2 regions of the Priestia sp. HNGD-A6 genome follow, and region 1 is predicted to be linked to the other one. Evidence: riboswitches for the same ligand, from Rfam matches in the RefSeq annotation. Region 1 holds a riboswitch; the other holds the start of a gene.
What was found. Region 1 has a riboswitch for cobalamin ahead of SCI76_RS16105 (ribonucleoside-diphosphate reductase subunit alpha). Riboswitches for the same ligand answer to the same signal wherever they lie in the genome.

Region 1 (16,151 bases):
GCTTTCCTCTCTTATTACCGAGGTGATAGGAGATAAATGGATTAAACAGCCGCATTCTCTTATAAAGCTCCAAGAGTATGTGGAAGATCCAAGCTTTTTACAAGGACTAAAAACAGTAAAACAACAGCGTAAAAAGCTGCTTGCCGATATTATTCAAGAGCAAACGGGAATTAAAATAGATTCACATTCTATTTTTGATGTACAGGTTAAAAGGCTTCATGCTTATAAAAGACAGCTTTTAAATGTACTGCACATTATGTATTTGTACAATCGATTAAAAGAAGACCCTAATTTTCAAATCGTGCCTCGTACATTTATTTTTGGTGCGAAAGCTTCTCCCGGCTATTATTATGCAAAAAAAGTCATCAAGCTAATTAATTCTGTAGCTGATGTTGTCAATCATGATCCACAAACATCACCGTTTTTAAAAGTCGTTTTTTTAGAAAACTATCGAGTGTCACTTGCTGAGTATATCTTTCCTGCAGCGGATGTCAGCGAACAGATTTCAACCGCCAGCAAAGAAGCTTCGGGAACGGGAAATATGAAATTCATGATGAACGGAGCGTTAACTCTTGGTACGATGGACGGAGCGAACGTCGAAATTAGCGAGGCAGTAGGAAAAGATAATGTCTTTATTTTTGGGTTAAAAGCCGAAGAAGTATTGAGCTATCAGCAAAATGGAGGATACCGTGCCTATGATTATTACCATCATGATAAGCGGATTCGACAAGTGCTCGAGCAGCTCACAAACGGCTTCTTACCTGACACATATGACTTATTCGAGCCTATATATGATTCATTATTAATGCAAAATGATGAATACTACGTACTCCGTGACTTTGACTCATACGTTACGGCACAGCAAAAAGTAAACGAAGCTTATGGAAATGAAAATAAATGGCTTCAAATGAGTGCGACGAACATTGCACATTCCGGCTTTTTTTCTAGTGACCGAACGATTGAGGAATATGCATCTGATATTTGGGAAATTCATTCCACTAAAAATTTATTAAATCAATAAATAAAAAAGGTGTAGTCAACGACTACACCTTTTTTATTTTATCTGTTGTCACCGTTTAAGAAATCACCTAAAGAACCAAGGATACTGCCTTCACCTTTACCTCCCGTTGGTGAAACTGCACTTGATAAAACGCGATCGGCTAGTCGGCTAAAAGGAAGAGATTGAATCCAAACTGTTCCCGGTCCTGACAGAGTAGCAAAAAACATGCCTTCTCCTCCAAACAGAGCTGTTTTAATTTTCCCTACATATTCGATGTTGTAATTTACATCACGGGTCATGGCCACTAAACAGCCAGTATCTACACGAAGGCGTTCACCCGGCTGCAGCTGTCTCTTATGAATGGTGCCGCCTGCATGCAAAAATGCTAGGCCATTGCCTTCTAATTTTTGCATAATAAAACCTTCACCGCCAAAGAAGCCAGTTCCTAGTTTTTTTTGAAAGTCAATACCAACGGATACGCCTTTGGCAGCGCATAAAAAGGAGCTTTTTTGACAAATAATTTTATGATCGAGCTGCTCTAAATCGACAGGAATAATCTTACCTGGAAAAGGTGAAGCGAAAGATACTTTTCGCTTGTGATATCCGTTATTTGTATATACCGTCATAAATAAACTTTCACCAGTTAATACGCGTTTCCCAGCACCTTTTAGTTTATTAAAAAGTCCGCTGCTGTTGGAGGAAGAACCGTCACCAAAAATGGTTTCCATCTCAATATCATCTTCCATCATCATCATTCCTCCAGCTTCTGCTATCACACTTTCTGAAGGATCTAATTCAATTTCAACAAACTGCATGTCATCTCCATACAATTTATAATCAATTTCATGTGCATTCATTATGTTCACCTCATTATTAATTCTAATCTCCTATTCATTCGATGTCATCTCCCATAGCTCCTACTAAAAATAGAAAAAAGAGTAGTATGAAGAACTACTCCTTTTCAGTGTATGGATCTTTCTCATAGGCCGGTAAATCTCCAAATATGGTCATCGTACCTTCTTCATCCAGTGCATTTTCATATCGCTCATGCTCTTTTGAAGGATAAATAGGAAGAGGCTGTCCATATAAATCGGTAGCGGCAAAGTTTTCATAATCTTCAACGTACCCAATAGCTTCATCCGCCTCAATATAGGTTTCACTATAGTTAGACGTATCTTCTATAAAATCAGAAGGAGATTCAGACGTCCCGTAACGCGCAACGTCTTGCCAAGAATCTTCTGCGTCGTATCCTGTCGTCTCGGTATCGTCATAGTCGTATTGACCAAATGGGTGATGGAGAACATTTTCTTCTACAGGTCTGTGCTTTGGAATATCCTGTGATGGGCTATGTTCTCTACAGTATAAAGTAGTTGGTACAGCCTGAAGTCTTTCAAATGAGATATCTGCTCCACATACTTTGCATGTTCCATACGTGCTGTGAGCGATTGCCTGCAGTGCTTCTTCTATTTCATGTAGCTCTTGTTTTGCATGTTCATTTAGTGCAAGGTCTTTTTCACGCTCGTATGTTTCTGTGGCTGTGTCACCAGGGTGGTTATCGTAGCTTGAAAGTTCTCCTACAGCATCGTGAGCGTCGCTTCGAGTTAGACCAAAATGATCATTTTGATCAAAGTGCGATTGAATATCAGCCTGCTGCTGCTGTAAATTTTGTTTTAACTGACTGATTTCTTGTTTTGAAAGTGTCATGAAGCTCCCCCTTAAAAATTTAGTGTGCTTTTGTAGTATGTGTTAAAAATTCAAAAAAACACGATTCATATTAGGAGGATTTGGGGTATTCATGAAGCTAAGAGAGAAATGGAGTGGAAAATTAAAGAAAGGTAAAGGTTATAGAAAAGGGTATGATAAAAATAACGTTCTTGAGGGCTAAAGAGTACTAAATAGATCATAAAGATTTTTTTATTGGTTTACTGAAAAGGCGTAATTTAGACAAGCGAAATTAATTTTTGCTCATGAATCGCGATGCTAGATTTTTTTGAACTGAAAGTTTATAATAAGTTAGTTACAGACTTAAGAAAAAAAGATGAACGGGGGGACGTAGTGTGATTGCAACGACCGAACAGTTAGTACAAGAATACATTAAAGATGCGATTGAGTGTGCAAAAAATGAAAATCAGCCAAAATTGGTCAGTTTAGTGAAAAAAGTAAGACCTATTGACCCCCTTATTTTTTATGCGAACGGACATGACCAGTTTTATAAAGAACGCTTTTTTTGGAAAGATCCCAACAGTTATTATACATTTGTTGGATTAGGATATGCGCATACTATTTGCACCAATGCGGCAAAAGAACGTTATTTCCACATTGAAAATGAATGGAAGCGCTTTATAAAAGAAGACTTTTATAAAAATAACCAAATTTTCCCTGACGGGACAGGTCCTCTTTTATTTGGAGGATTTTCATTTGACCCAAATCAGTATCGAGAAAACTATTGGAGTGATTTCCCGAGTTCAAAATTTATGATTCCAACTGTGTTATATACCCAGGTAAATAAAGAAGGATATCTTACCGTTAATATGATGGTTAAAGGACAAGATTCTGTAAAAGAGCACATCAATTATTTCGAAGAGGTCCAAAAACTTGTTCTTTGTGAAGAGTACGACGGGGAATCTCATATTTCACCTTTGCTGTTGGAAAAAGAAGAAATTGGGGTAGAGAAATTTAAAGGAAATATTGAAAGAGCTACTACTTTAATTAAGCAACAGGTTATAGAGAAAGTGGTTCTTGCTCGCCAATTAAAAGTAAAATTTAATGAAGATATTTCTACTGAATACGTGCTTCAGCGTCTGTTAAAGGAACAGCCAACTAGCTACACATATATTTTAGAGGGAGAGCATCAGCATTTTATCGGCGCTTCCCCAGAAAGACTAGTACAAAAACAAGGAGATTACGTGTTTTCCACTTGTTTAGCGGGTTCGATTCCAAGAGGAAAGACAAGGCAGGAAGATCACGAACTAGGTGAGGAATTGCTTCAGGATCCTAAGAACTTAATTGAGCACGATGTTGTTGTTCATATGATTAAAGAAGCGATGAATTCTTATTGTTATGAAGTAGAAATTCCAAGTAAGCCAAGTTTATATAAAACAAAGCATATTCAACATTTGTATACACCTGTGAAAGGGCGTATAAAGGAAGATGTGACGCTATTTTCATTTATTCAAAAGCTCCATCCAACACCAGCGTTAGGAGGATATCCTCAACAGGAGGCCTTGCCTATTATTCGAAAGCTAGAATCCTTTGACCGAGGGTGGTACGCAGCTCCTTTAGGATGGATGGATATCAATGGAAACGGTGAATTTATAGTAGGAATCCGCTCGGCTGTTATTCAGCAAAAAGAAGCTGTTTTATTTGCGGGCTGTGGAATTGTAGCAGATTCTACGCCTGAAAGTGAATATGAAGAAACAAAAATTAAATTCAACCCGATGCTTTCAGCTTTAGGAGGGATTATGCGTGGAACACATTAAATCATTAACAACGTATATTGCGTCATTCGTGGATGAATTAGTAGAAGCAAATGTTGAAGAAGTAGTGGTCAGTCCAGGGTCACGTTCAACGCCTATTGCGATGCTTATGGCTGAGCACCCTGATATTCATGTGCACTTAAACATTGATGAACGTTCTGCCGGTTTTTTTGCTCTAGGAATAGCAAAAGCAAAGAAAAAACCAGTGGCGCTTGTATGTACATCTGGAACAGCTGCAGCGAATTATTATCCTGCAGTAATTGAAGCTCACTACTCACGCATTCCTTTAGTCGTTATCACAGCGGATCGGCCGCACGAGTTAAGGGATATAGGTGCCCCGCAGGCAATTAATCAGAATCATCTTTTCGGTCAGTATGCGAAGTGGTTTGTAGATACAGCTTTACCAGAAGAAAGTGCAGATATGAATCGTTATATTCGAACAGTAGCTTCAAGGGCTGTTCATACAGCTCAAGCTATACCGAGCGGTCCTGTACACATTAACGTACCTTTACGTGAACCGATTGTACCAGATTTGTCTATTGAAGATTTATGGAGTCAGGGGAAACGCGGTAAATCATATGTGGCTGCTATTCATGGAGAAGCATCTCTATCTGAAAAAGGATTCGAAGAAATTGCGAAGCGCCTAGAGGGAACAACAAAAGGACTTATTATATGCGGAGATCAAATGTCTTTAAAAGCAGTAGACAGCGTATGCCGTTTAGCTGACGCTTTAAGCTTTCCGGTGCTCGCAGATCCGTTATCACAATTAAGAAGCGGCAAGCATTCAAAAGAAAATGTAATAGAGACATATGATACATTTTTAAAAAGTGATAAGGTTGATGAGCGTTTTTACCCCGAAGTTGTCATTCGTTTTGGCGCGATGCCGGTATCGAAACCGCTATTGCAATTTTTAAAAGCACACGAGCCGAAAGAAATGTTTGTAGTTGACCAAGGTAAAGGCTGGAGAGATCCTACTTTGCGTTCAACAGTGATGATTGAAGCCAATGAAACATTATTTTGTGAAGAACTGATCAAGCGCCTTTCAGCGAATCAAGAGGAGTCTACTTCATGGCTGAGTCTATGGAAAAAGATTAATGCTCAAACTGCACAGGCTCTCAAAACATTAACTTCTGGCCAGGAATGGTTCGAAGGACAAGTAGTTCAAGAAATTGTGGATGTAGTACCTGAAGGCACGGCTTTGTTTGTTGGAAATTCAATGCCTGTTCGAGATATTGATTCTTTCTTCTTAAATACGGAGAAAGATATTCCACTTTTTGTAAACCGAGGAGCAAATGGAATTGATGGTGTGGTTTCGTCTGCTCTAGGCGTAAGCACGGCTTACGATCACACCGTTTTATTTATTGGTGACCTATCTTTTTATCACGATTTAAATGGTCTGCTGGCAGCTAAGATGCATAATTTAAATTTAACCGTTGTGCTAGTTAACAATGACGGCGGAGGAATTTTTTCATTTTTACCGCAGTCAAAACAAGAAAAGCACTTTGAATTTTTATTCGGTACGCCAACTGGATTGAATTTTGAGCATGCCACTCGTCTGTATGATGGCACATTTTCTTCAGCAAGCAGCTGGGAAGAATTTCGACATGCAATGAACCATGCTTTCACAAAAGGCGGGTTACATGTTGTAGAGATTCGCACAACTCGTACAGAAAATGTAGAGACTCATCGCAGTTTGTGGAAACTTGTTTCCGAGGAAATAAATTTGTCAAACGGTGAGGAATAAGCAATGATGTATCAATTAAATGGTGTATCTTACTATGTGCACACCGAGGGAAAAGGAGAGCCGCTGCTGCTTCTTCACGGCTTTACCGGTTCTTCTCAAACCTGGCGTACCTTTATGAAGAAATTCGTTAAAGACTATCAAGTGATTGCTGTTGATATTATTGGTCATGGCCAATCAGCAGCTCCGAAAGAAATCAAACCATATTCAATGGAAGCAGTTGTTGAAGCACTGCATGAGCTGCTTCAACAGCTATCTCTATCACAGGTGAATGTAATTGGATATTCGATGGGAGGAAGGCTTGCTCTCTCATTTGCTCAGCGATATCCACACCCTGTGAAAAAGTTGGTATTAGAAAGCGCATCGCCTGGTTTAAAAACGCGAGAAGAACAAAAGCTAAGAAAAGAAAAAGATGAGCAGCTGGCGAGCCGCATTGTGAAAAATGGAATTGAAGAATTTGTGAACTTTTGGGAGGAAATCCCTCTTTTTCGTTCTCAAAAGCAATTGCCTAGCTATGTTCAAGAAGCGGTGCGTCAAGAAAGACTTTCGCATACAGAAATCGGCCTTTCCAACAGCTTGAAAGGAATGGGAACAGGAGTCCAGCCGTCCCTTTGGGAGAAGCTGGACGATCTGTTGATGCCGGTTTTGCTTATTACAGGAGAAGTAGATCAAAAGTTTTGTTTAATTTCCAAAGAAATGCAAACATTAATACCAAATGCTACTTCTAAAATTATTTTAGGGACAGGCCATGCAATTCACGTGGAACAACCCGAGATTTTTGGTAGAATAGTAAGTGAGTTCTTAGCTACTACATAATTAGGAGGAAATAAAGATGACAGTTGAATGGACATCAGTACGTCAATATGAAGACATTTTATACGAAACATATAACGGAATCGCTAAAATTACGATTAACCGTCCGGAAGTGCACAATGCATTCCGTCCAAAAACAGTAATGGAATTGATCGATGCATTTGCTTATGCTCGTGACGATGCAAGCGTTGGAGTAATTGTATTAGCAGGTGCTGGGGATAAAGCATTTTGCTCAGGCGGAGACCAAAGAGTTCGCGGTCACGGCGGCTATGTAGGAGAAGATGAAATTCCACGTCTAAACGTTCTAGATTTACAGCGTTTAATTCGCGTAATTCCAAAGCCGGTTGTTGCAATGGTATCAGGCTATGCAATTGGTGGAGGCCACGTTCTTCACGTTGTATGTGACTTAACAATTGCAGCGGATAACGCAGTCTTTGGACAAACAGGTCCTAAAGTTGGAAGCTTCGATGCAGGATATGGCTCTGGTTACTTAGCTCGCATCGTAGGCCATAAGAAAGCGCGTGAGATCTGGTTCTTATGCCGTCAGTACAACGCTCAAGAAGCACTAGACATGGGATTAGTAAACACGGTCGTTCCATTAGAACAGCTTGAAGCTGAAACAATTCAATGGTGTGAAGAGATGTTAGAAAAAAGTCCAACCGCTCTTCGTTTCTTAAAAGCAGCATTTAATGCTGATACGGACGGCTTAGCTGGTATCCAGCAATTTGCGGGTGACGCAACGCTTCTTTATTACACAACGGACGAGGCAAAAGAAGGTCGCGATGCATTTAAGGAAAAACGCAATCCAGACTTCCAACAGTTCCCACGTTTCCCTTAAACAGCTGAAACAGCTTGGTGATTATCATCAGGCTGTTTTTTCAATTTGATTTAGTTAATTAGTATAAAAAGGAGAGAAATTTATGAGTGGCCAAACGATTCCTAATGGGCTTATGCAAAGAGCATATTTGACGCCAAACCGAGTGGCGGTAGAAACACCGCAAACATCGCTTACTTTTCAAGAGCTTCATAAGCGTGTTCAAAAAGTAGCGCAGCAGCTTTCGTTTAACGGTGTAAAGCAAGGTGATACCATTGCTTTATGCATGAAAAACAGCGTGGAGTTTATTGAGATTTTACATGCGGTTTCTTATATTGGCGCTCGGGTGCTGCTCGTCAATACGCGTTTGACAAATGAAGAAATCAATTATCAGCTAACAGATGCAAACGTGTCGTTGCTTATTACGGATGAAGCATTTTTAACGAGAGAGTTCCAAAGTTCTATTACTCAGCTTCCTTTATCTTCTTTAAAAAGTTCTCCAGAAACAGAAACGTATTTTCAGAAAACTTGGAATCTCGAGGAGACGTTCACCATTATGTATACGTCTGGAACAACAGGTAATCCAAAAGGAGTGCTGCAGACATATGGAAATCACTGGTGGAGTTCCATTGGTTCAGCGCTTAATTTAGGATTAAATGAAAAAGACTGCTGGCTTATAGCGGTTCCTTTGTTTCATATTAGCGGATTATCCATTTTAATGCGGAGCGTCTTTTACGGAATGAAAATCATTTTAGAAGAACGATTTGAAGCAAGAGCGGTGAATGAAGCCATTGAAAACAAAGGAGTAACAATTATTTCGGTTGTCACTTCCATGCTATCGAATATGCTGGATGAATTAGCTGAACGTAAATATCCAAATACATTTCGCTGTATGCTTTTAGGAGGAGGACCCGCACCGCTTACTATTTTAGAGGCTTGTGTGAATAAAGAAATTCCTGTTTATCAAACGTATGGAATGACAGAAACATCTTCACAGTTCGTTACGCTTTCACCTGAAGATAGTTTGCGAAAACTGGGATCAGCAGGTAAACCATTATTTCCGTGTGCAATGAAAATTGTAGATGAGAATGGAAATGAAACACGTGAAGCAGGAGAAATCATTGTTAAAGGTCCAAATGTTACAAAAGGATATTTAAATAAACCTGAAGCTACTAAAAAAGCCCTTCAACAAGGCTGGTTCTATACAGGAGATATAGGGAAAGTGGATGAAGAAGGCTTTCTATATGTATTAGACAGACGTTCGGACCTTATTATTTCAGGTGGAGAAAATGTATATCCAGCTGAAATTGAAAATGTTTTGTTGAAGCATCCCGCTGTTAAAGAGGCCGGTGTAACGGGAGTAGCCGATGGAAAATGGGGACAAGTTCCTGCAGCATGCATTGTTATAAACGAAGACGTTTCAGATGAAGAGTTATCTTTACACATTCAACAATTTTTAGCAAAGTACAAACTTCCAAAGTATTTCGTTCGAGTAGAGGAGCTACCGCGAACGGCCTCTAATAAAATCATACGCCGGAAGCTATCATCGTTCATACAGAAAGGAATTTAATCGATGATTATCAAAAAAGTACATCTTTATAAAATTGACATGAAGCTTCTTTCTCCTTTTTCAACAAGCTATGGTACGGTCCAGGATCGAGAATTGATTTTGCTTGAAGTAGAAGATGAAAAAGGATTTACAGGATGGGGAGAAGTCGTTGCTTTTTCATCTCCTTGGTATACGGAAGAAACGATTCGGACATGTTTTCATATGTTAGACGATTTTTTAATTCCTTCTCTTCTTCACCAGCAGCTTCAAAAACCAGAGGATGTTCAAAAGTTATTCAAACCTCTAAAGCGCAACAACATGGCTAAAGCAGCTTTGGACTGTGCTGTATGGGATTTGTATGCAAAGCGCCAAAATAAGCCCTTAGCCGAAGTAATTGGCGGAGTAAGGCCTGCTGTAGAAGCTGGAGTGGTAGTTGGCTTAAATGATATTTCCATCATGAAAGAACAAATAAAGACTTATATGAAAGATGGTTATAAGCGCTTTAAAGTGAAAATTAAGCCAGGCGCTGACTATGAGCTACTGAAACAAATTCGAGATGAATTTCCAAGCATTCCTCTTATGGCTGATGCCAATTCAGCCTATAAGTTAAGCGATAGTGATTCATTGAAAAAACTAGATGAATTGAATTTAATGATGATCGAACAGCCGTTAAGTTCGGATGATATCCTTGATCATCGATTATTACAAAAGCAAATGAAGACGCCGATTTGCTTAGATGAAAGTATTGTGAGCTATGAAGATGCACGTCATGCAATCGAACAAAAAAGCTGCAAGATTATCAATGTGAAAATCGGTCGAGTTGGCGGAATGTCTGTAGCAAAAAAAATTCATGATTTATGCGCCCTACACGGTGTAAGGCTTTGGGTTGGCGGAATGTTAGAAGCCGGGATTTCACGAGCTCATAATATCGCCCTTGCCACACTGCCTTCTTTCACGATACCAGGTGACATTTCTGCGTCGTCTCGCTATTGGGAAAAAGATATTATTAAGCCCGAAGTAGAGGTAGAAGCCGGAGTAATAAAGGTGAAGGAAAAACCGGGGATCGGATACGATATTGATAAAAAGTTTATCAAAACAATCACAGCATTTGAAAAAGAATACAAATAATTAAAAACCGTTTTTTATGAAAAACGGTTTTTTATTGATGTTGGCAATGTTTAGTAGAAAAATAGGACAAATTTTTTAAAAAGAGCACATTGTTCCATCAAGCGTGTCAAAACATGTTATGATGGAGTAGTTTGATGAAAAAAGTCGAAGGATTTTATCGTAAAAAACAAAATTATTTTTGAAAATAGGTTGATAGTTTTCTAAGTTGTCCTATATAATGTGTTTATAACATAACACAATATGTTGTTTGTTAAACAATAATAAAATACTATATTTTGTGTTTTCCAGTGAAAAAGGTGTCTGATAAAAAGACTTAAAAGGGAATTTGGTGAAAATCCAAAGCTGTCCCCGCAACTGTGAATGCTGATGAAATAAGGAAATCCACTGTGAGTAAACATCATGGGAAGGCCTTAAAGTAAAAAGAAGCATAAGTCAGGAGACCTGCCTTTTTTATGTCGTTTTATCTTCTTCGGGAGGTGAGAGGGTAGAGCGAGGATTGAGAAAAGACTTAGTGTCTTCTTCTATCTTCGTTCTATTCGCTCACCGAGGTACGGTGAGCGATTTTTTATTTTGAAGTGAAGAGAGGAGCCATATTTATGGTGAATACATTAAAGCCTACAATTCTACATGAATTAACTGCATATATTGAACGTTTAAAAAAAGAATTTACGCAGCTTGATTTTTCTTTGTATGAGGAAAAGGTTATTCAAACTGTTACAGTAAAGGAAAATATGACGGACGAAAAGGTTGCAAACGTACTAATTTTGGCAGCCCTAGAGCGTATTTCAATGGAAGAACCAGATTGGACGTACGTGGCGGCAGACGTCTATTTAAACGAACTATATCGAAAAGCAGCGGACAACCGAGGTTATGATAAAAAAGAGAAGTACGGTTCGTTTTATCAGCTTATTCAAGAACTAACAAAAATCGGCATTTATAATAAACAGCTATTAAAAACATATACAGAAGAAGAAATTAATGAAATTGCTTCAGTCATTATTCCTGAACGCGATCGTTTATTTACATACATTGGATTGCTGACATTAGCAGATCGCTATTTAGCGACATCACATGATAAGCGTGTATACGAATTACCGCAAGAACGTTTTCTTATCATTGCTATGACGCTGATGTCTCAAGAAAAGAAAGAAAATCGAACAGCATTAGTAAAAGAAGCGTACTGGGCGCTTTCTAGTCTATATATGACGGTTGCCACACCAACACTCTCAAACGCAGGAAAGAGCTACGGACAGCTATCTAGCTGCTTTATTGATACGATTGATGACAGCTTACGCGGTATTTATGATAGCAATACAGATTTGGCCACGCTTAGTAAAAATGGAGGCGGAATTGGTGTCTACCTCGGTCATATTAGAAGCCGAGGAAGTGATATAAAAGGTTTTAAAGGCGTATCATCAGGAACAATTCCATGGATGAAACAGCTAAATAATACGGCTGTAAGTGTCGATCAGCTAGGTCAACGACAAGGAGCTATTGCCGTATATTTAGACGTTTGGCATAAAGACATTTTTTCATTCTTAGACGCGCGTTTGAACAATGGTGATGAACGCCAGCGCACGCATGATTTATTCACTGGCGTATGTTTGCCAGATTTGTTTATGGAAAAAGTAGAAGCACGTGAAGACTGGCACTTATTCGATCCTCACGAAGTTCGTACGCTGATGGGCTACTCGTTAGAAGATTTTTATGATGAAGAAGAAGGCAGCGGTTCGTTCCGCACTCGTTACGCTGAGTGTGTAAACAATGAACAGCTTTCAAGAGAAACAGTGCCTGCTATTGAGATCTTCAAGCGCATTATGCTTTCGCAGCTTGAAACCGGAACTCCTTATATGTTCTATCGTGATACGGTTAACCGAGCTAATCAAAACCGACACGCGGGCATGATTTACTGCAGTAACTTATGTACAGAAATCACGCAAAACCAAAGTACAACGGTCGTAACAGAGGAAATTACGGAAGACGGAAAAATTATTATTACAAAGAATCCGGGCGATTTTGTTGTATGTAATCTTTCTTCTATTAACTTAGCGAGAGCCGTAACTGAAGATGTACTTGAACGTTTAATTCCAATTCAAGTACGCATGCTTGATAATGTTATTGAGTTAAATGATTTGCCGGTACTTCAAGCAAAGCTAACGAATCAAAAGTACCGCGCAGTAGGGCTTGGCACATTTGGCTGGAACCATTTGCTTGCCTTAAAGAAAATAGCATGGGAGACAGATGAAGCGGTAGCATATTGCGATGAATTGTATGAACAAATTTCTTACTTAACCGTGCAGGCAAGCATGAACTTAGCTAAAGAAAAAGGCGCATATCCATTATTTAAAGGCTCAGATTTTGAGTCAGGCGCTTATTTTGAAACACGTGAATACACGAGCGAAGCGTGGAGTGAACTGCGTAGCGAAGTTCAAAGCAATGGGATAAGAAATGGATATTTAATGGCTGTAGCACCTAATTCATCAACATCTATTATCGCGGGTTCTACGGCAAGTATTGATCCGATTTTCCGTAAGTTTTATTCAGAGGAAAAGAAAAACTATAAAATCCCAGTGACGGCACCAGATTTATCGCCAGCAACAAACTGGTATTATAAGTCCGTTTATTTAATTGATCAGCACTGGAGCATTAAGCAAAACGCCAAGCGCCAGCGTCATATTGATCAATCTATTTCATTCAATTTATATGTACAAAATGATATCCGAGCAAAAGAGCTGCTAGATCTTCATATGACGGCATGGAAAGAAAAATTAAAAACGACCTATTACGTACGTTCAACATCAAGTGAAGTCATTGAAGAATGTGAAAGCTGTCATAGTTAAAAGGAGTGAATAATTGATGACAAGCATGTTAAAACGAGAATTAATGAACGAAACAGCTCCGAACCGTTCGACAGGAATCATCAACGGCAAGAGCTCCAATATTCTAAACTGGGATGACGTCCGATTTTCATGGGCGTTCCCTAAATACAAGCGTATGCTAGCTAATTTCTGGACGCCGTTTGAAATTAATATGGGTCAAGATATTAAACAGTTCCCTCAGTTAACCGCTGACGAACAAGAGAGCTTTCTAAAAATTATTGGCCTGCTGGCGCTACTGGACAGTATTCAATCAGATTATGCTAGCAAAGTAGCTGACTATGTAACCGATTCTTCGATTAACGCTCTAATGATTATTTTAGCGCAGCAAGAAGTGGTTCATAATCATTCGTATTCATATGTTTTATCAAGTCTTGTACCAAAAGGAAAACAAGATGAAGTATTTGAATACTGGCGTACAGACGAAAAGCTTCGCGCACGAAATGACTTTATTACAAACGGATATAAAGCATTTAGCGAAGAAGCAACGGTTGAAAACTTTTTGAAGTCTATGGTATATGATGTTATTTTAGAAGGACTTTTCTTCTATAGCGGATTTGCGTTCTTCTATAATCTTGCGAGAAATCAAAAGATGGTGGCGACATCTACGATGATTAATTATATCAATCGTGATGAACAGCTTCACGTTGGGTTATTTGAAAAGATTTTCAAGGAAGTACTAAATGAAAATCCAGCTTATCGTACGGAGGAGCTAGAAACGTTTGTAGTTGAAACGTTCCAAGAGGCAGCTCGTCTTGAAATTGAATGGGCGGAATCTGTTATTGGAGAAAAATTCGACGGCATTACGATGAAAGAACTGCAGCAGTACATTGAATATATGGCGAATAAACGCTGTAATCAGTTAGGCTTCGGTCGAGCTGCTTTCCCAGAAGCACCGATTGAAAATCCTCTTCGTTGGATTATTGCTTATCAAGAGGTAGATTTAGGGAAAACCGATTTCTTTGAACAGAAATCACGACAATATACAAAAGCATCAGATGCAAATGGATTTGATGATCTATAAACACAAAAGCTGACTAATTTCCTTATTGATTAGTCAGCTTTTTTTAAGTGAATAAGTCCAAGTTCTAACGCACGTGTGGTAATTAAGTCATCAATTTCTTCTGGAATGTTTTCAAGTGTTCCCCATTTGTATGTCCATAAATGAGTAAATGATTGTACATAGATTGGAAAGGTTTGTTCATTTGCTTTTATGGCTTCTTCTTTAAAAAAATGAATCAGTTGTTCAGTCTTCATACTAGTCTCCTTTTTTATGATCTTGAAGAGAGAAAAAAGACAACCCAGAGGCTGTCCTTTTGCGGGTTACGCTTCAGTTGGCTTGAACGTTTTACAGTCTGTTTCATAGCTGCTTGCTGCATGTTTTCCGCTATGACTTACTACGTAAATTTCTTCTGCACTGCAGTGATTTCCATTTTTCCAAAAGTGACAGTTATTTACTTCACAAAGAATGTTTTGTTCCAACGTTAACCCTCCTTTGTATGTGATAGCTATAGTATGGTCAAAATTCAACTAACTTATAAGAAAGGTGGTAGACTTTCATTTTAATTGAGAATTTTTATCAATTAAACATTGACAAAGAGAATCATTCTCAATTAAACTGTATATATAGTAAAGAATACAGGTTGTTGTCAAATCATTAAATGAATAATTAATTGGGAGGGAACAAACATGTCATCAGTCATGGTTGTAGGAGGAGACAGGTTAAAGCATATTACAGATCGTCTAGCGGGAGAAGGGTTTAATGAAGTAATTCATTTAGATGGCCGTAAAAGCAATATGGTGAAGCGAGAAATTCCCGAACATATTGGGTTTGTATTAGTTATTACGGATTTTATTAATCACAATATGGCAAAAGTCATTAAAGAGAAAGCAAAAAAACAGCAAAAACCAATTTATTTCGTCAAACATTCATGGAGTGCTATTCGTAAAGTGATTGAGCAAATTTCATGATTTAATTTTTGATCATTATTGAGAATGAATTTCAATTAGGGTGGTGAGACATAGATGGAACCGATGAAAGTGCATATAAAGACACTTTCCAATAACCACATCGAACAATTTATTCGATGTCCGTACAAATTTTATCAGCAGCAGCTTCTTTTGAAAAAGACATCTATAGATTGGAAACAGCATGTTCAAGTAACCGTCCATCAAATCATTAAAACATACTATAGCAAGCCAGTTGAGTATCGCTCAAACCTCTATGTTTTACAGCTTATTGAAAAATATTGGCGTCTAAAGCCAAATATGTTTTCATCACCCATTCACTATTACGATGTGTTAGCTAAAGTAAGTGATTATTTACTGAGGTTTTTAGGCGAGAAAACACATGTGGATCTACCACTTTTTGTGTTTGAGAAATACAGCGTTTATGTAGAAGAAATTCAAAGCAACCTTTCTCTGACCATTGATTTTGCTACATGGACAGAGAAGTCTTATACGGTAACAAAATTCATTCTAGATGACCATGAAGAAGTGAAGAACGCAATGAAAGACTTTATTATCGTTTTTTCGAAACAAGCTTTTAAAAAGGTTCCTGAACAAATTCGTTTTTATTCATTATTAACCGGAGAAACAACAACTTATTATATTGCAACAGGCGATTATGAAAAAGCCATACTTCAACTACATATTGTCAAAAGTGTGTTAATGGAACCAAAACATTTTCAAAAGAACTATGCATCCAGTGAGTGTGAAAACTGTCCTCTTAAGCAAGAATGTGATGAAGAAGGG
Region 2 (16,151 bases), 1.8 Mb from region 1:
GTTGCCGAGCCAAACGGAGCCTAAGACATCTGATGAAGTTGAATTCACAAAACCTGTTCATTCGTCAGATTCAGCGCTGAATCTGCAGGGAATTATTGATCAAGTGACGCGTTTAACCGACGCGATTCCTAAAATAGAAGAGCTTCATCAGCAATTACATGAATCAGCTCATCTTATTCAATCATTGTCTCAACTGCACGAGCAAACAGCTCATTTACTTTCGGCTATGCAGTCAGCTCCTAATTTCGAAGACATTCAAAATCAGCTCTCTGCGTTAAAGGAAGAATCGTCCAATACAGCTTTATATGAGATGGTGAAAACTCTTGACAAAAAGATTGATGAAGTAACTCAGCCAAAGCAGTCCATTGTTGTTGAAAAAATTATGGTGGAAAAAGTATTGTTAGACAAAATTGACCTTAGTAATAATTTTGGCCAGCTAGGAATTAAAGATTTGACCGGCCACTTAAACATTGGTACAACTTACAGCGCTGACTCTGATCAAGTGGATGAAGAAGTCAAAGACTTATTCTCTGTTAAGCTAAAAGAAAAAAAGATTGATGAACATACAACTGAGACAACGATGAGTTCAGGAGGTGAAACAGAAAAGCCTGATCACTCCGAAGAATAAAAAATGACCGCTACTGCTTATTTAAAGCAATTGTCGGTCATTTTTGTTTCCATAAATAGTTGTAATTCTTTCTGTAGGCGTTCCATTAAGAACGCTGAAATTTCTTCTTGATTTTCTTCTTTATGATGAGATGATGCTACAACAATACGGCCTGTTTTTCCTAAGAAAGCCCGGTATTCAATTACCTTCATCGCAGCATGAAGTAAGTTCGCGTCCGAAAGCGGTGTATTTGTTAGTAGAACAATATTCATTTCATTCTCTTTTTGTCCATGTGTCAGTACAGTCAGCCACGAGTAACCTTTATCGTCTTTTAAGCGAACTTCATGACTAGATAAAGACGCAGATTTCCACGCCGTGTTAGAACTGCTTTGCTGTTGAACAATTTCTTGACACCAGTCTAGACCTGTTTCATTGGAACCCAGTGAAAGAGTTCTCAAAGGACGAGCAAAGGATAAACATAGCTTGCCCGGTTCCTTTTGCAACTGATACAACTCATGGAAGTCCGTCTCTGGATATTGATACGGCGGCACAAAAGCAATTTGCCGCTTGTTCACAGCGGGATGGTGAAATACATGCAAATCAACGCCATATACTCTTTTTAACGTAGCTGCATCCTGAAAAATGGCATCCATCCCCGTTTCTTCTACTCTTCCATCTTTCAATAATACGGCATTATCTGCAAACAGCGAGGCAATGTTGAGATCATGCAAAATGGCCAGAACCGTCAAGCTCATTTCCTGCTGTAACGTTTTTAACAGCTGAAGCAGTTCCATCGTATGTTTTACATCTAAGTGATTCGTTGGTTCATCAAGAAGTAAGTAGTCAGGTTCTTGCGCCAGTGCTTTAGCAAGTAAAACCCGCTGTTTTTCTCCACCGCTCAGCGATTGAAAGGTATGATTTCGATAGTGCCAGACGTTTGTTAATTTCATCACGCTTTCTACCACTTCTTCATCCTGTGCTGATACAGTGCTAAACAAACCTTTTGCCTGATAAGGATAGCGTCCAAGTGAAACAATTTCTTGAACCGTAAATTCTAATCCAATTTGATTTTCTTGCGTCATGACTGCAACTTTTTGCGCCAGTTGTTTTGGTGAATAAGCCTTCACTGACTTCCCTTCTACCTTCACTTCTCCTGATTGAGTGGTTAATACATTCATAATTAAGCGAATAAGCGTTGTTTTTCCGCTTCCATTTGGTCCTAGTAAAGCAACAAAAGAACCTTTGTCTACGGTGAACGTGATGTCACGAACGGTCGGTTTCTGTTTATCGTATCCTCCCGTCACATTATATAGTTCAATCATGATATTCCTCTTTTCCGCATACGTTCTTTTACAAGCAGCAGCGTAAAAATTGGCGAACCAATTAAGGCGGTTACGACTCCAATCGGCAGTTCACGAGGTTCTAATATCGTTCTTGCTAATAAATCGGCTAAAACCAAATAACTTCCTCCGATTAAAATAGAAAGCGGCAGTACATGCTTATGATTAGCTCCCGCTACGAGACGCACTAAGTGGGGAATAACTAAGCCAACAAATCCAATTGCCCCAGATACTGATACCGCAGCCCCGGTTAATACGGATGCACCTATTAAAATCATTCTTTTTTTCTTCTTTACGTCTATCCCCATAAATTGAGCGGATTGATCGCCAAATGCTAAGCCGTTCAGCTCTTTCACATGTAACAGCAGCATAATCGTACCGACTAAAAAGAACGGCCCTAAAATTTGAATATGCGACCATCCTCTCATTGATACGCTTCCCATTAGCCAGTATAAAACCTGCCTTACATCTTCTTCAGGAGAAAGAGCTACAATTAATGAAATAAGCGCGCTCATAAAGGATGATAAAATAATCCCCGCTAAGATGATAGTTTCATTGGCCAAATTGCCGCTTGCGAGTTTCGTAATACCAAAAACTAAAAGAAGAGTAATAAAACCAGATACGATGCCGACTACAGGCAGCGTGAAGATAGACAAACCAAAAATACTCCAGTGAAAATAAATTGCCATGACAGAGCCAAGGGTTGCACCTGAGGAAACTCCGATCGTGTAAGGATCTGCAAGAGAGTTTCTTAATAGCCCTTGAAAGGCAGCTCCTGCTATTGAAAGCGAAGCTCCTACTAAAAATGCCACCAGTACTCTTGGAAAACGAATTTGCCAAATGATTAAATCCATGTTTTCCGGACCGTGATATAAGGATAGTCCGGTAAGGTGGCCAATAATAATTTTGATTGTATCTCCTACGGTTAACGAAACTGTACCAATAAATACTCCCATAATCACCGAAGTACATACAATAAATAAACTGACTATGTATAAAATAGATGCTTTGTTTAAAAAAATACGTTTAAAAATCAATACTTTCAGCTCCTCTAGGAAACGAGGCGTGATGTTTTACATTACATTAACCATTCATTTTCCTGTCCATAAACCATGTTTCCATCCTACATAGTATTGGAAACAATCATCTTTTATTTGTTACGAGTGCTAGACTGTTGAACTAGGCAACGTAGAATAGCGTACTAAAGTTCTCGGTGAAAAAACAAGCGAAAACCTCTACAAGCTACACTTTTTGTGCTTGCTCCGGGCTTTTATAGTTGTCTATTAAATGATACAGCTTTTCCATATCTACAGCTTCTCTCACATATGCTGCTGCTTTTGAAAAAGACTCCTCTTTTTGCAGGCGACTGTTGAATGTATCCGTAATAGGCGGCAATTTTTTATGTTTACGAATTTGATTAAGCAAAGCTCTACGCAAAGCATCGTTATGAAACACATCATGAACATACGTGCCAATGATGTTGTCTTTAACCGTTCCTTCTTTTTGATCATCTACCACCGCAAAGGCTTCCGTTATGCTTTTAGAAACCGTCTTTCCCATATGAATTTCATAGCCTTCAATCGAAACCTTCTCACTCTCTAACTGAACATATCCAGAAACTCTTTCTGTTTTTTTGCTGGTTGTCATAACGGTTTCCACTGGAAGCAAACCCAGCCCTTTAATAGATTCAATCCGGGACTCTACTGCATCGGGGTCCGTAATTGTCTCGCCTAACATTTGATATCCCCCGCAGATGCCAATAACGTGAGCGTTCGTTGCGTTCAAGACTTGATTAATGGCTAGAGCCAGGCCGCTTTCTTGTAAAAACTGCGCATCTTCAATCGTATTTTTGCTTCCTGGTAAAACAATTAAATCAGGCGTACCTAGTTGTGATGGCTTGGTTACAAGTCTCACATGACAGTCTTCTTCTAAGCTTAGAGGATCAATGTCTGTAAAATTTGAGATGCGAGGATACGAGATAACCGCAATATCGATTTCTTTTAACGGATTCACAAGCGTTGAGTAATTTCTGAGTGATAGCGAATCTTCAGCGTCAATTTCCACGTCGTGCATATAAGGAATCACTCCTAGTACCGGAACTCCCGTGTATTCTTCAAACCACTTCAACCCCGGTTTTAAAAGCTCTAAGTCTCCTCGGAATTTATTGATTAACACTCCAATTACTCTAGGTTTATGTTCATCTGGAAGCAATTGAAGAGTACCCACCAGACTCGCAAAAACCCCTCCTTTATCAATGTCTCCTACTAACACAACAGGGGCTTGGGCTATCTTTGCTACGCGCATATTTACCAGTTCCCGATCGTTCAAATTCACTTCAGCAGGACTTCCAGCACCTTCAATCACAATTCGATCATAATGATTGGCAAGCTCTTTATAAGACTCCGTGATAACGTTCAAACCTTCATTAAAAAATTCTTGCCGATACTGAAAAGCAAACATATTACGAAGCGGCTTTCCATGAACGACAATTTGAGATTCATGATCACGAGTTGGTTTAATTAAAATAGGATTCATATTGGTTGTTGCTTCTACTCCAGCCGCTTCAGCTTGAATTCCTTGCGCTCTTCCAATTTCTTTTCCATCCATTGTAATGTATGAATTAAGCGCCATATTTTGCGATTTAAACGGTGCAGTTTGATAGCCGTCTTCTTTAAAAATACGGCAAAACGCTGTAGCAATCATGCTTTTTCCAGCGTCTGAGTGCGTTCCTTGAATCATAAGAGGTTTTCCTTTTTTCACTTTTTCCACTCCCTATCACATAAAAAAACCTTAACTGTAAAAGTCAAGGTTTGGTCATGCGCTCATTAACACATTGTCTTGACTTATTTCTCCCACCGAAAAATAAGGGGTTTTTAAAAGCAGGTCTCCTGGCTTATGCTTCATTTTACTTCTGCATCCTTCCTAGTTTGACTAGTGGGTCTTTGCAGGTTCATCCACATTTACAGTAGCGGGGGCTGCACCGGATTTACACCGATTTCCCTATTATCCTCCTTAGAGGCACTTTTAAAATCATTTATTCTTTATTGTAACGAATTTTATAACCATTCACAATAACGATTTTCTTCTATTATTATATATTACTGTGTTTATACTTATTTGGGTCTCGTATGCTATAATAACAATTATTTTCCAAACATCTTATGAAATAGCTAGGAAGGTGCTCGTAGTTGAAGAAAAAAATCATTTATATCTTTATTAGTTTGCTTGTTCTTTACATAGCAATCATGTCTTTTTGTATGTATCAAACCGCTCATCAGCCTGTTCCGCAAAAAGCAGATTATGTGCTCATTTTAGGTTCCAAAGTAGACGGAGATCAAATGTCTCCTAGTTTAAAAGAACGAGCAAAAACGGCTTTATCTTATTTAAAGACTCATAAACAAACAAAAGTTATCGTAACGGGTGGAAAAGGATCCGATGAAGAAATTTCTGAAGCAGAAGCAGCCTATCGTTTTCTACGAAAAGAAGGAATTAAAAAGAATCGAATGATAAAAGAGGATCAGTCAACTTCTACTTTTGAGAATTTCACTTTCACTAAAAAGAAAGTTGATATTCAACACAAAAAAGTCGTGCTTGTTAGCAGTGATTTTCATTTATTTCGCGCCTCTATTATTGCCAAGCGTCAAGGTTTTGACGTTTATCCTTTAGGTGCAAAGACACCAAATTCAATTAAACTTCAAGCCTACTTTCGTGAGTATGCTGCTATCTTAAAAACGTGGCTGTTTGATAAATAAATAGAGTACACCCCTATACAAACGAAAAACACGGCATGAATTCATGCCGTGTTTTTTATTAATCATCCGTATCGATAACTGCTTTTGGTAAACCCGTGTATTTCGCCCAGTAGAAAATACCGATTGAAACAAGAGCAATTAAAATTAAGTCAAGCGGGTTGCTTAGCACACCTTGTCCTCCACCAAATGAGCCTAGGTAAGAGATAACAAGCATAATAATATAATAAGCAACTAGCCACCAAGCAGATTTAAGCTGCTGTGCAAATTTTACAACGTCAGTTGGTACGTATTTCTTAAATGCTACGTAGATAACAACCATTAGAAGCTGTGATCCTAGAAGCCAAGAAATTGTCGTCCATCCTGACCAATATACGATGTATGAACAGAAGATAAATGACACGGGAGCAATAACGCTCATGCCTTTTAATTTGAAAGGCTTTTTAAGGTCTTTTGCATTTACTCTGAATGCAGCAGCTGAAATTGGCGCAATCGCATAAGACAGAATAAGTGCTACTGAACATACGTTTACTAGCGCTTCCCAAGAAGGAAATGGCAGTGTCCAGAATACGGACATTCCAAACGATAGCCATAGTGACGCACGTGGAATTCCTGTTTTCTTATCTACTTTTGAGAAACGTTTAAATAGTGTTCCATTACGAGACCAAGCATAAACTAAACGAGAAGTTGTATTCATGAAGATGTTCCCGTTACCGCCTGGTGATAAAATAGCATCAAAAATAACAAGCGTTACTAACCAGCCAAGGCCTAAAATAAGTGCAATATCTTTAAATGGTAAAGAGAATTGCTCTTGAATTGTTCCCCATCCTCCTGATAGCATATCAGCCGGAATGTTACCAATGAACAATACTTGCAGTGCTGTGTAAATAATCGCTGAAAGTACAATACAGATAATGAGCGCGATTGGAATATTACGCTGCGGGTTTTTAACTTCACTGGCTACAGAAACAATAGGGTGAAGTCCTAGGTAAGCAAACATAACGCCACCTGTTGAAATGGCTGCTTGAATACCATTAAAACCAAACGGAGTAAAATCGCCAGTTGTAAAGTTAGCTGATTTAAAGTGATAAGCTAACACGACGATAATTGTAAGAGGAACCGCATATTTGAACACAGATATAATAACATTTGACTTAGCAAATGCTTTTACACTTACGTAGTTAATGATAAAAAATAGCGTTAATAACGCGAACTGAAATAACCAGCCGATTGTAGTAGGCGATTCAGAACCATGTTTAGTTAGACCAGGAAGCCAAAACGCAACATACTGACGTACAGCCGTTACCTCGATGGCAATCAAACTTGTGTAAGCAATAATGGTAATGAATGAAATTAAGTAACCCACTAAATGACCATGTGAGTAAACCGGATAACGGATAATTCCACCGGTACGCGGCAGCGCTGCTCCAAGTTCAGCATACACTAAACCGATAAGTAAAATAATGACTCCGCCAATCAGCCACGAAAAACTTCCGGCTGGACCAGCCTTTGACGCTACGTTACTAACCGCAAATAACCAGGCGGAACCAAAAATAGCTCCCATCCCAATTAACGTTAGGTCAAGTAACGATATTGATTTTTTAAACTTTCCTTGATTTCCTTGATCAGACATAATATCCTCCTTTAAAATTTCCACTCCACATATCTACGCCCTTGCGTCCGATATGGGATTCTTTACATCATCCTCCTCTTACTAAGACCTCACAAGTGGATATGTTAACAAATATTCTCTAAAAAACCAAGTTAAAAACTTTATTTTTTTGTAAAACATCGTTGAATTGCTTATGTATAGCGCATAAATTCCACAGAAGATTTGAGGACTACTCCTCCTATTTAACCGCATTTTTCTTAGGTTAAACATAAAAGAATATTCAAACTATTTACCGTAAAAAAGGGTCTGAGATATAACGAAATCAACCGCTAGAAGCAGCTACATACGCAACACCTACGCTTGCCATACCAATAAAAAAATCCGAACGATGAATCGTTCGGATTTTGCTTTAATTAAAATAATGTTGTCCGTGCCTTTTTTTGCTTATTTAAATACTTTTACACGTTCACTTAGTGGTTGAAATTCTTTTTCACCCGCCGGTGACACGGGATTACCAAATGGCATTTGAGCAATCAGCTTCCATGAACTTGGAACATTCCAAGCTGCTTTTACTTCATCGTCAATCAATGGATTGTAATGCTGTAAAGTTGCTCCTAGGCCTTCGAGCTCAAGAGCTGTCCAGATCACATGCTGCAGCATGCCTGATGATTGGTTAGACCAAACCGGGAAATTTTCGCTGTAAGATGCGAACTGCTTTTGCAGTCCTTCAACTACTTCTTGATCTTCAAAGAAAAGAACTGTTCCATAGCCGCTTCCGAATAAGTTCATTTTTTGATCCGTATCTGAAAAATTTTCAGCTGGAACAATTTTACGAAGCGCTTCTCTCGTAATATTCCACACTTTATCATGCTGTTCGCCAAATAAAACGACTACGCGTGCGCTTTGGGAATTAAATGCTGAAGGAGTATGTTTCACCGCAAAGTTAATAATTTCTTCAATTTTTTCTTCTGACATTTTTACATTTTTATCAATTGCATAAATAGAACGTCGGTTTTTAATTGCTTCATAAAAATCTTTTCCAACCTGTTGTTGATCACTTGATTTATCAAATAATTTATCTAAAAAACCCATTTTCCACACTCCTAATTGTTTGTTTTTTTAAGCTTAAATTGCATGTTTATACCCTTCCCCCTGATAAAAGGAGATAAACAAGATATAATGAATTCTTATATCTCTAATTCGAGATATTAAACTAAAAAAATATTAATTGAAATTTAATTACTTTATGTAACTTACTTTACAATGATTATTATTACCTGTCAACAGAAAAATTATTTTTTTTTGTTGATCATCAAAAGAGGTTGAGACATAACGAAATGAATCCAATCTAAAATAAACAAATGGGATATATGAGCTGAACCGCTTTTGATACCGCAGTTGATTTCCGTGCACGACTTCGCTTTCCGCGGGCGGCCGCTGAACCTCCTCGTCACTTGCGTTCCTGCGGGGTCTCATCTGTTCCGCTTTTTCCGCAGGAGTCTTCGTCGTGCCCTTCAATCAACTGCTAGAAGGAACGAAACAGGTGAAACCTACGTTCACCGTAATAAAAAAACGAACCGCTAATCAAAAATTTTGATCAAGGGTTCATTTTTTCACTTCGTCTAAAATATTTTTATCTCAGCCTTTTTTATAGATACTTAATGTTCATAAATCATCTTTCGCGTCATTCCCCCGTCTACTACGAGGTTAGCTCCTGTTACAAAATCATTTTCGACGTTTGTTAAGTACATACACGCTCTTGAGATATCGGCTGGCGTTCCTACCCGATTAGACGGATGCTGCGTATGATCGATTTCACGAAGGCCATCGTAGTCAGATGTCTCAATCCATCCTGGAGAAATAGCATTTACCGTGATGTTGTCATCACCAAGCGAAACGGCAAGTGCATGAGTTAAAGCAACGATTCCTCCTTTTGTAGCAGCATAGGCTTCTGTATCTGGTTCAGACATTGAAGCTCTTGTAGAAGCTAAGTTTACAATGGAGCCTCCGCTTTCGTTTTTCCTCATCACTTTAGCTGCTTCGCGAGAACATAGAAACACGCTGCGCAGGTTCGTATTGATAATGTCATCCCATTCATCAATGGTTAGCTCATACGGTGATTTCCAGTGGGAAACGCCTGCATTATTAATCAAAATATGTATCGTTCCATACGTACCGACCGTTTTCTCAACGAGATGTAAAATGTCGTCTTCTTTTCGGACGTCTGTTTTCACAAAAATGGCTTCTCCGCCTTGTCTTTGAATAGCTTCTGCGTGACGCTCTCCTTCGGTTTCGTCCACATCTGCCAATACCACTTTTGCTCCTTGTTTCGCGTATGCGCGGGATACATCTTTACCTATTCCGTTCGCAGCTCCAGTAACAATAACAACTAAATCTTTAAACGACATATCATCTCCTCCTTATACGCTTTATTCACTTTTTTCTTCGTCTTTAAACAAGTGATCCGTGACGAAAAGAGCAAACGTTTCAGCCGTTAACTTGCATCCAGAAGCTTTTGGGTGACCTCCTCCTCCAAGGTGCCCAACAATTTCTGCTAAGTTGATTTCGTCTTTTACTGCACGGAACCCAATCTTTTGCCGTCCCATGTCCACCATAACGGAAAAGTCGATATCTTCGTTTTCTAGACACAGTGCATTTCCTAACTCAGACTGATATGTATCTGCAAATACAATGCCTACGTTGTACGCTGTTTTAGCAATTTCAACACTTTCTTTTATGATTTGTTTTTGCTTGTCGTAAATATATTTTTCAATCTTTTTTTCTTCTGCTTCTAGTAAAATTTCGTGTTTGTCCGTAAACGTAAATTCTTGATTTTCAGTATGGTACGATTCACGAAGCGTTTCTAGAATGGTCTCTTTAAATTCTTCATGCGGGATTAGATAATATAGGTGATTGAGGCGCTTTGCTTTCACATTATTTTCATGAAACCAGTCCCACGTATCAAATAAGCGCACAAGTTCTACATATTCATCAAGCAACTCCGTTTTTTGAAGTATGTTGTTGCGCACTAAGTAGTCGTAGAAAAGAGATGTAGCTGCTGTCTTTTTACCGTTTTCGTCTTCTGCAATAACATGAACCCAATCGTATTTCTCAGCTAGTGGAAGAGCAGAGATATGATGGTCAATAAGAGTGATTTTCTGGCCTTTTTTTACCAGTTCATTTAATTTTTCCGCTACTTCATCGTTTACGCTAATATCCGTTATGTATAAAGCTGTGTCTCCATCGTTTTCTTCTTCAATAAAATGCGTCACTGTGTCATTGATGCGGCCAATGCTTACCGTGCTGTAATCAAAGTTGTCGTCGCCAAACGCTAACCGACCCAACAGTGCTGGACTTACCCCGTCTAAATCGTTATGTGAAATTAATTTTATTTTTGTCATCAATCAAAACTCCTTTATTTTCAGTCGCCTTAGTATATGTACCGGCTTGTATATTATAGCAATTTCAACATAAAAATGCTGTTATTTACTTTGAAGAGAAGGAATATCTTCGCAATAAACAAAAGTGAAGTAAACGTTTAGACTTACCTGTATCAAAAGAGAGTGAGACATAACTACATCGATCCAATCAACAGCTAGAAGCAACTACACACATGAAACCTACGCTCACCAATACCAATAAAAAAATCCGAACGAATGTGATTCTCCATCAAGAATCTCGACTCATCGTTCGGATTTTCTTTTAACCAACCTACTTTTGTTTCAGCCTATTTCCACTTACTCTAAATTGCTGTGCTGCTTAAACGCCTGTTCATGATCCGTTTGGTTCAAATTCCCGTATTCTAAGCAAATCGTATCAAACACAACATGAGCACATTGATCAAACAATGAACCAAGCGGCTGAATAGAAGCGGCTTCATTTTCGCTTCGGTATTTGGTTGCAGCGGGAATGTGCAGCAGCTCATCAGTATGAGCAGTTAATGGTGATTCTGTACTAGCTGAAATGCCGATAACTGAACATCCTACTTCTTTGGCTTTTTTAGCTACGCTCACCACTTGCTGTGTTTTTCCTGAACCAGATACAGCCACCAATACGTCACCCGCTGCAATCGAAGGAGTAATGGTCTCTCCTACAACGTATACTGTTGCACCTAAATGCATCAGTCTCATCGCAAATGATTTGCCCATTAACCCGGAGCGACCTTCGCCTATAACAAAAATTCGTTTTGCTTGGTAAAGTGAAAACGCTACTTCTTCTATTTGAGGCTCTTTTATGTGATTCATTACGGTCGTAATTTCATGTAAAATCGTTTGTGTTTTTGTCATTATACGTTCCCCCTGCTCATAAATAAGTCTTGAAATTCAGCAGATGCCTTTGCCACATCCGCACTTTTTGTAATCGCTGATCCAATAATCGCAACGTCCGCCTTCATTTGAAGTAATGACGCTGCTGAGGCTGGATTAATTCCTCCTGCTACTGCTATTTGCGCATCTGAATGAAAATACTGCCGCAAATTTATTTGACTCAGCGATTTTCCTTCTTTTTCTTGCTCATCTTTGCTGATATGATGGCAGAAAATAGCGCTTCTATAAATACTTACTTGCTTTTGCGAGCTGCTTGACGTGTTTAATAAATCAACCATCATTTTTTTATTCCATTTTTCGCTGACATTTGCACACGTCTCTATCGTGGGTAAAGGTGATACGCCCATTACTGTTGCTATATCTGCTCCTGCCTGATAGCACATGGTAAATTCATACTCTGCGTTATCAATCGTTTTGATATCTGCTACAATCATCTTGTGCGGAAATGCCTGTTTGATTTTATAAATGCTTTCAATTCCATACTCTTTTATAAGAGATGTACCTACTTCAATCCAATCAACATAGGGTTCTGCCAGCTTGGCAAGGATAATAGCTTCTTCAATTGTGACGCGATCTAATGCTAATTGTATCTTCATCTTTCTTCTCCTCACTTTCTACTAAACCGGTTTAGTAACAACGTAAAAAAAACGAATATTTTGATGAGCTAAAAAGAGCACGCCATAGGCGCTCTTTTTAGCTTAATACGACAACGTTGTTTCTCGAATAATTAATTCACATTCATACTGGTACTCTTCATAAGCTATCTTTTCTTTCAAAATTTGTTTAATAAGTAAATCTGCTGCTTTTGTTCCCATGTCAAAAGCAGGCTGCGAAATCGTGGTAACGGCAGGCGTTGCTACATCTGCGTAAGGAATATTATCATAAACAATTAAAGATAAATCATTGGGGATATTAAATCCGTGTTGTTTAATAAATTTCTGCACTTCAATGAACACTAAATCGTTTCCAGCCAGCAGCGCTGTCGGCGGATTATCGGCTGCAAATAGCTTCTCCAGCGCTTTTTGCATGTCCGCTTTTTTGCAGTTAATAATCATGGATTCATTTACAGGCATATTGGCTGATGTTAACGCTTCTTTGTACCCTTCTACACGTTCAATCCGGGGTGTAATAGTTAAGGGTTCTGTAATGATCGCTATATGCTTATGTCCAAGCTCGAGCAGATGCAAAATAGCCTGTTTTGTGGCTTCTTGGTTGTTCGCCACTACGGATGGAATTTTTCCTTTTACATCATGAATTTTACGATCCATAATAACAACCGGATATTCTTCTTTGATCATCTGCTCATAAAGAGAAGTATTGGCACCCGTTGGAAATAAAATAAGGCCATCTACTTGCTTTGCTTTTAACATATTAATATATTTCTTTTCTTTATCAGGGTCATCATCTGCGTTGCAAATGATGGCATGTATATCTTGCGAATGGCAATAGTCTTCAATGGCACGAATGACTTCCGTAGAAAATCTGTGCATAATATTGGCAACAATAATCCCAATCATCGACGTTCGCTTTTGTTTTAAGCTCCGTGCTAGATAGTTGGGCTGATAGCCCAGTGTATCAATCGCTTCTTTAATTTTCTTTCGCGTTTCTTCGCCCATATATTCGTATCGCTTGTTAATGTATTGTGATACGGTGCTTTTGGAGACATTTGCTGCTTTTGCAACGTCCAGCATAGTAACTTTTTGCATCATGATCCGTCCTTTTCATTCAATCCCTAAAATTATGCTACTCCTAGTGTAAACGAAAAAAACGAAAAAGGAAAAGCCTTCTTGCTAGCAGAAGGCTTTATTTATTAAGCGTACGCAAGCCTAGCTTCTTGAATTTCATGAGTAAAACGTTTCGCTTCCCTTGTTACTTGAAGTAAGTATTCAGGAGTTGGAAGCTGCTTTCCATCCACTAATGTGCTTCCTGCTCCAATAGCAGCTGCTCCGGCTTTAATATAAGCTCCCGCATTCTCAGCCGTAACGCCGCCTGTTGGCATTAACGGAATATGAGGAAGCGGTCCTGCTATATTTTTAAAATAAGCGGGGCCTACTACGCTTGCCGGGAAGACTTTAATCATATCTGCGCCGCATTCATAGGCTGTTAAAATTTCAGTAGGTGTAAAAGCACCCGGAACGCTAATGACTCCGTATCTTTTAGCCGTTTTAATTGTTCGTTCGTTCACCGTAGGGGAAAAAATAAATGACGCTCCTGCCATAATGGCAATTCGTGCTGTTTCTTCGTCTAGAACAGTTCCTGCTCCAATAAACATCGAATCGTCAAATTCATTTTTCAATTCTTTAATAACCTCTACGGCAGCAGGGTTTTCCATTGTGATTTCTAGATTTGTTACTCCACCTTCTTTTAACGCGTAGGCAAGCGGAATAATTCGCTCAGCGCTTGCTCCTCGAATGACCGCTACAATACCGCTACTTGTAATTTTCTCAATATGCATCTCAATTCTCCTTTTCTATCGTTACATTAAGCCGTTGTTTCAACTGGCTTCACACTCTGAACTTCTCTTGGCTTTTTCGTTGCGACAATGGTTAAAACTGCCGCAAGGAATAATGATCCAGCCATAAAGATATAGGAAGCGCCAAACCCTCCTGTTGATCCATTTAAAAATCCTACAATATAAGAACCGGCAAATGAACCAAGTGCCCCCATGCTATTAATTAAAGCCATCGCTCCTCCGGCAACATTACGCGGTAAAATTTCAGGAATAATCGCAAAGAACGGTCCGTACGGAGCATACATCGTTCCTCCGGCGATAACGAGTAAAGTAAAAGAAAGCCAGAAGTTGCTTGTGCCAACTAAATAAGATCCGTAAAAGGCAAGAGCTCCTACTAGTAAGAACGGCCATACAAATGCGCTTCGTTTTAAAAACTTATCTGACAGATATGAAACCGTTAACATTAATACGACTGCTAATACGTAAGGAACGGACGCTAACCACCCTGTCTTCACTATACTCATGTTAGGCGCTGCTTTAATAATAGACGGCAGCCACATAACAAATCCGTAGACGCCAATACTCCATAAAGCATATTGAATGCTTAATAAAATGACAGTACGATTTTTGAAAGCTTCTTTATAGCCTTTAACAGGTTTAATTCCTTCTTGTTCTTTTTGCAGCGCATCGTGTAAGTCTGCTTTTTCTTTTTTCGACAGCCAGCCTGCATCTTTTGGCTCATCGTTTACTAGTTTCCACCATAAAAACGCCCAAATAACAGCTGGAAAACCTTCTAAAATAAACATCCATCTCCAGCCAAATGATTCTAGCAAATATCCAGAAACAATTGACATCCAAAGGACGGTTGCCGGGTTTCCTAAAATTAAGAACGTGTTGGCTCTAGAACGTTCTGCTTTTGTAAACCAGTGGCTTAAAAAAACGAGCATAGCAGGCATAACGGCACTTTCCACTACTCCTAAAGCAAATCGAATAACAAACAAAAATCCGACGTGGCTTACCATACCTGTAGCTGTAGCAAGTGCTCCCCATAAAATCAGAGACCAAAAAATCAGCTTTTTGGCGCTTTTATTTTCAGCATAGTGAGCGCCAGGAATTTGGAAAAAGAAATAACCTAAGAAAAAGAGCGATCCTAATAAAGACGAAATACCTGGCGTAATATGAAGATCTTCTGCCAGCCCTGCTGCTGCTCCAAACCCGTAGTTTGCACGGTCTAAATATGCAAGGCTATACGTAATAAATACGATAGGAATTAACCGAAGCCATCTTTTTTTTGCTAGCTGCTGTTTCATTATCACTTCACTCCTTGTTTTTGGGATTCCATATATTTTTGCAACTGCTGTTCAGTTGGATATCCGTCGTTATCTCCAGGGCTTTGTACAGCTAATGACCCAATAGCATTTGCTCTCATGACAGATTGAGTAAGAGAATCATGTTGAAGAAGTCCGCTTAACAGCCCTACTGCAAAGCCGTCTCCTGCACCGACTGTATCCACTATTTGTTTGACTTTTATTCCTTCAACCATTCCTTGCTCTTTAGCCGTCTTAAAAAAGGCTCCTTGTTCACCTAGTTTAATAACGACAAGCTCTACGCCTGCATCTAAATAGTAAGAAGCGATGTCTTCTGGGTTTTCGTATCCGGTTAAAATTTTCCCTTCTTCAATGCCTGGCAGAACGTAGTTTGCTTGTTTAGCAGCTTCGTTGATTGTAAAAATCATTTCTTCCTTCGATGTCCAAAGAGTCGGTCGCAGGTTCGGGTCAAAGGAAACCGTTTTGCCAGCTGCTTTCATCGAGGTAAGCGCGTGTAGAGCAAATTCACGCATGCTTGCTGACACAGCAAGCGGTATTCCTGTCATATGCATGTGTTTTGCCGCTAAAAAATAGTTTCGATTAAAATCGCGTGGGTGCAAGTGACTGGCTGCCGAATTTTTTCGGAAGTAACAAACTTCCGGATCTCCCACTTCCACTTTTGATTTAATTTGAAAGCCTGTTGAATGTTCGCTATCTACTAGTACACAATCGGTGTTGACCGACTCCTCTTGTAGCCGT

Region 2: linked by a shared signal. The riboswitch ahead of SCI76_RS25635 (cobyric acid synthase) and the one ahead of SCI76_RS16105 (ribonucleoside-diphosphate reductase subunit alpha) in region 1 are both predicted to bind cobalamin.

The regions. Positions count from the first base shown of each region.
Region 1 is NZ_CP138621.1:3,144,683-3,160,833, forward strand. Features, by position in the region: gene SCI76_RS16060 (glycogen/starch/alpha-glucan phosphorylase) at 1-1,021, shown strand, start outside; gene SCI76_RS16065 (TIGR00266 family protein) at 1,060-1,857, opposite strand; gene SCI76_RS16070 (TraR/DksA C4-type zinc finger protein) at 1,952-2,704, opposite strand; gene SCI76_RS16075 (isochorismate synthase MenF) at 3,058-4,479, shown strand; gene menD (2-succinyl-5-enolpyruvyl-6-hydroxy-3-cyclohexene-1-carboxylic-acid synthase) at 4,466-6,220, shown strand; gene menH (2-succinyl-6-hydroxy-2,4-cyclohexadiene-1-carboxylate synthase) at 6,224-7,033, shown strand; gene menB (1,4-dihydroxy-2-naphthoyl-CoA synthase) at 7,050-7,868, shown strand; gene SCI76_RS16095 (o-succinylbenzoate--CoA ligase) at 7,951-9,414, shown strand; gene menC (o-succinylbenzoate synthase) at 9,418-10,521, shown strand; cobalamin riboswitch at 10,799-10,985, shown strand; gene SCI76_RS16105 (ribonucleoside-diphosphate reductase subunit alpha) at 11,118-13,361, shown strand; gene SCI76_RS16110 (ribonucleotide-diphosphate reductase subunit beta) at 13,378-14,421, shown strand; gene SCI76_RS16115 (hypothetical protein) at 14,451-14,654, opposite strand; gene SCI76_RS16120 (DUF1540 domain-containing protein) at 14,721-14,879, opposite strand; gene SCI76_RS16125 (DUF2325 domain-containing protein) at 15,087-15,368, shown strand; gene SCI76_RS16130 (hypothetical protein) at 15,423-16,151, shown strand, end outside.
Region 2 is NZ_CP138621.1:4,916,191-4,932,341, reverse strand. Features, by position in the region: gene SCI76_RS25650 (hypothetical protein) at 1-628, shown strand, start outside; gene SCI76_RS25645 (ABC transporter ATP-binding protein) at 646-1,929, opposite strand; gene SCI76_RS25640 (iron ABC transporter permease) at 1,926-2,984, opposite strand; gene SCI76_RS25635 (cobyric acid synthase) at 3,190-4,716, opposite strand; cobalamin riboswitch at 4,808-4,988, opposite strand; gene SCI76_RS25630 (YdcF family protein) at 5,136-5,699, shown strand; gene SCI76_RS25625 (APC family permease) at 5,758-7,329, opposite strand; gene SCI76_RS25620 (nitroreductase family protein) at 7,753-8,400, opposite strand; gene SCI76_RS25615 (glucose 1-dehydrogenase) at 8,967-9,716, opposite strand; gene SCI76_RS25610 (DHH family phosphoesterase) at 9,738-10,709, opposite strand; gene hxlB (6-phospho-3-hexuloisomerase) at 11,046-11,594, opposite strand; gene hxlA (3-hexulose-6-phosphate synthase) at 11,594-12,229, opposite strand; gene SCI76_RS25595 (LacI family DNA-binding transcriptional regulator) at 12,332-13,342, opposite strand; gene SCI76_RS25590 (bifunctional 4-hydroxy-2-oxoglutarate aldolase/2-dehydro-3-deoxy-phosphogluconate aldolase) at 13,444-14,088, opposite strand; gene SCI76_RS25585 (MFS transporter) at 14,115-15,395, opposite strand; gene SCI76_RS25580 (sugar kinase) at 15,398-16,151, opposite strand, start outside.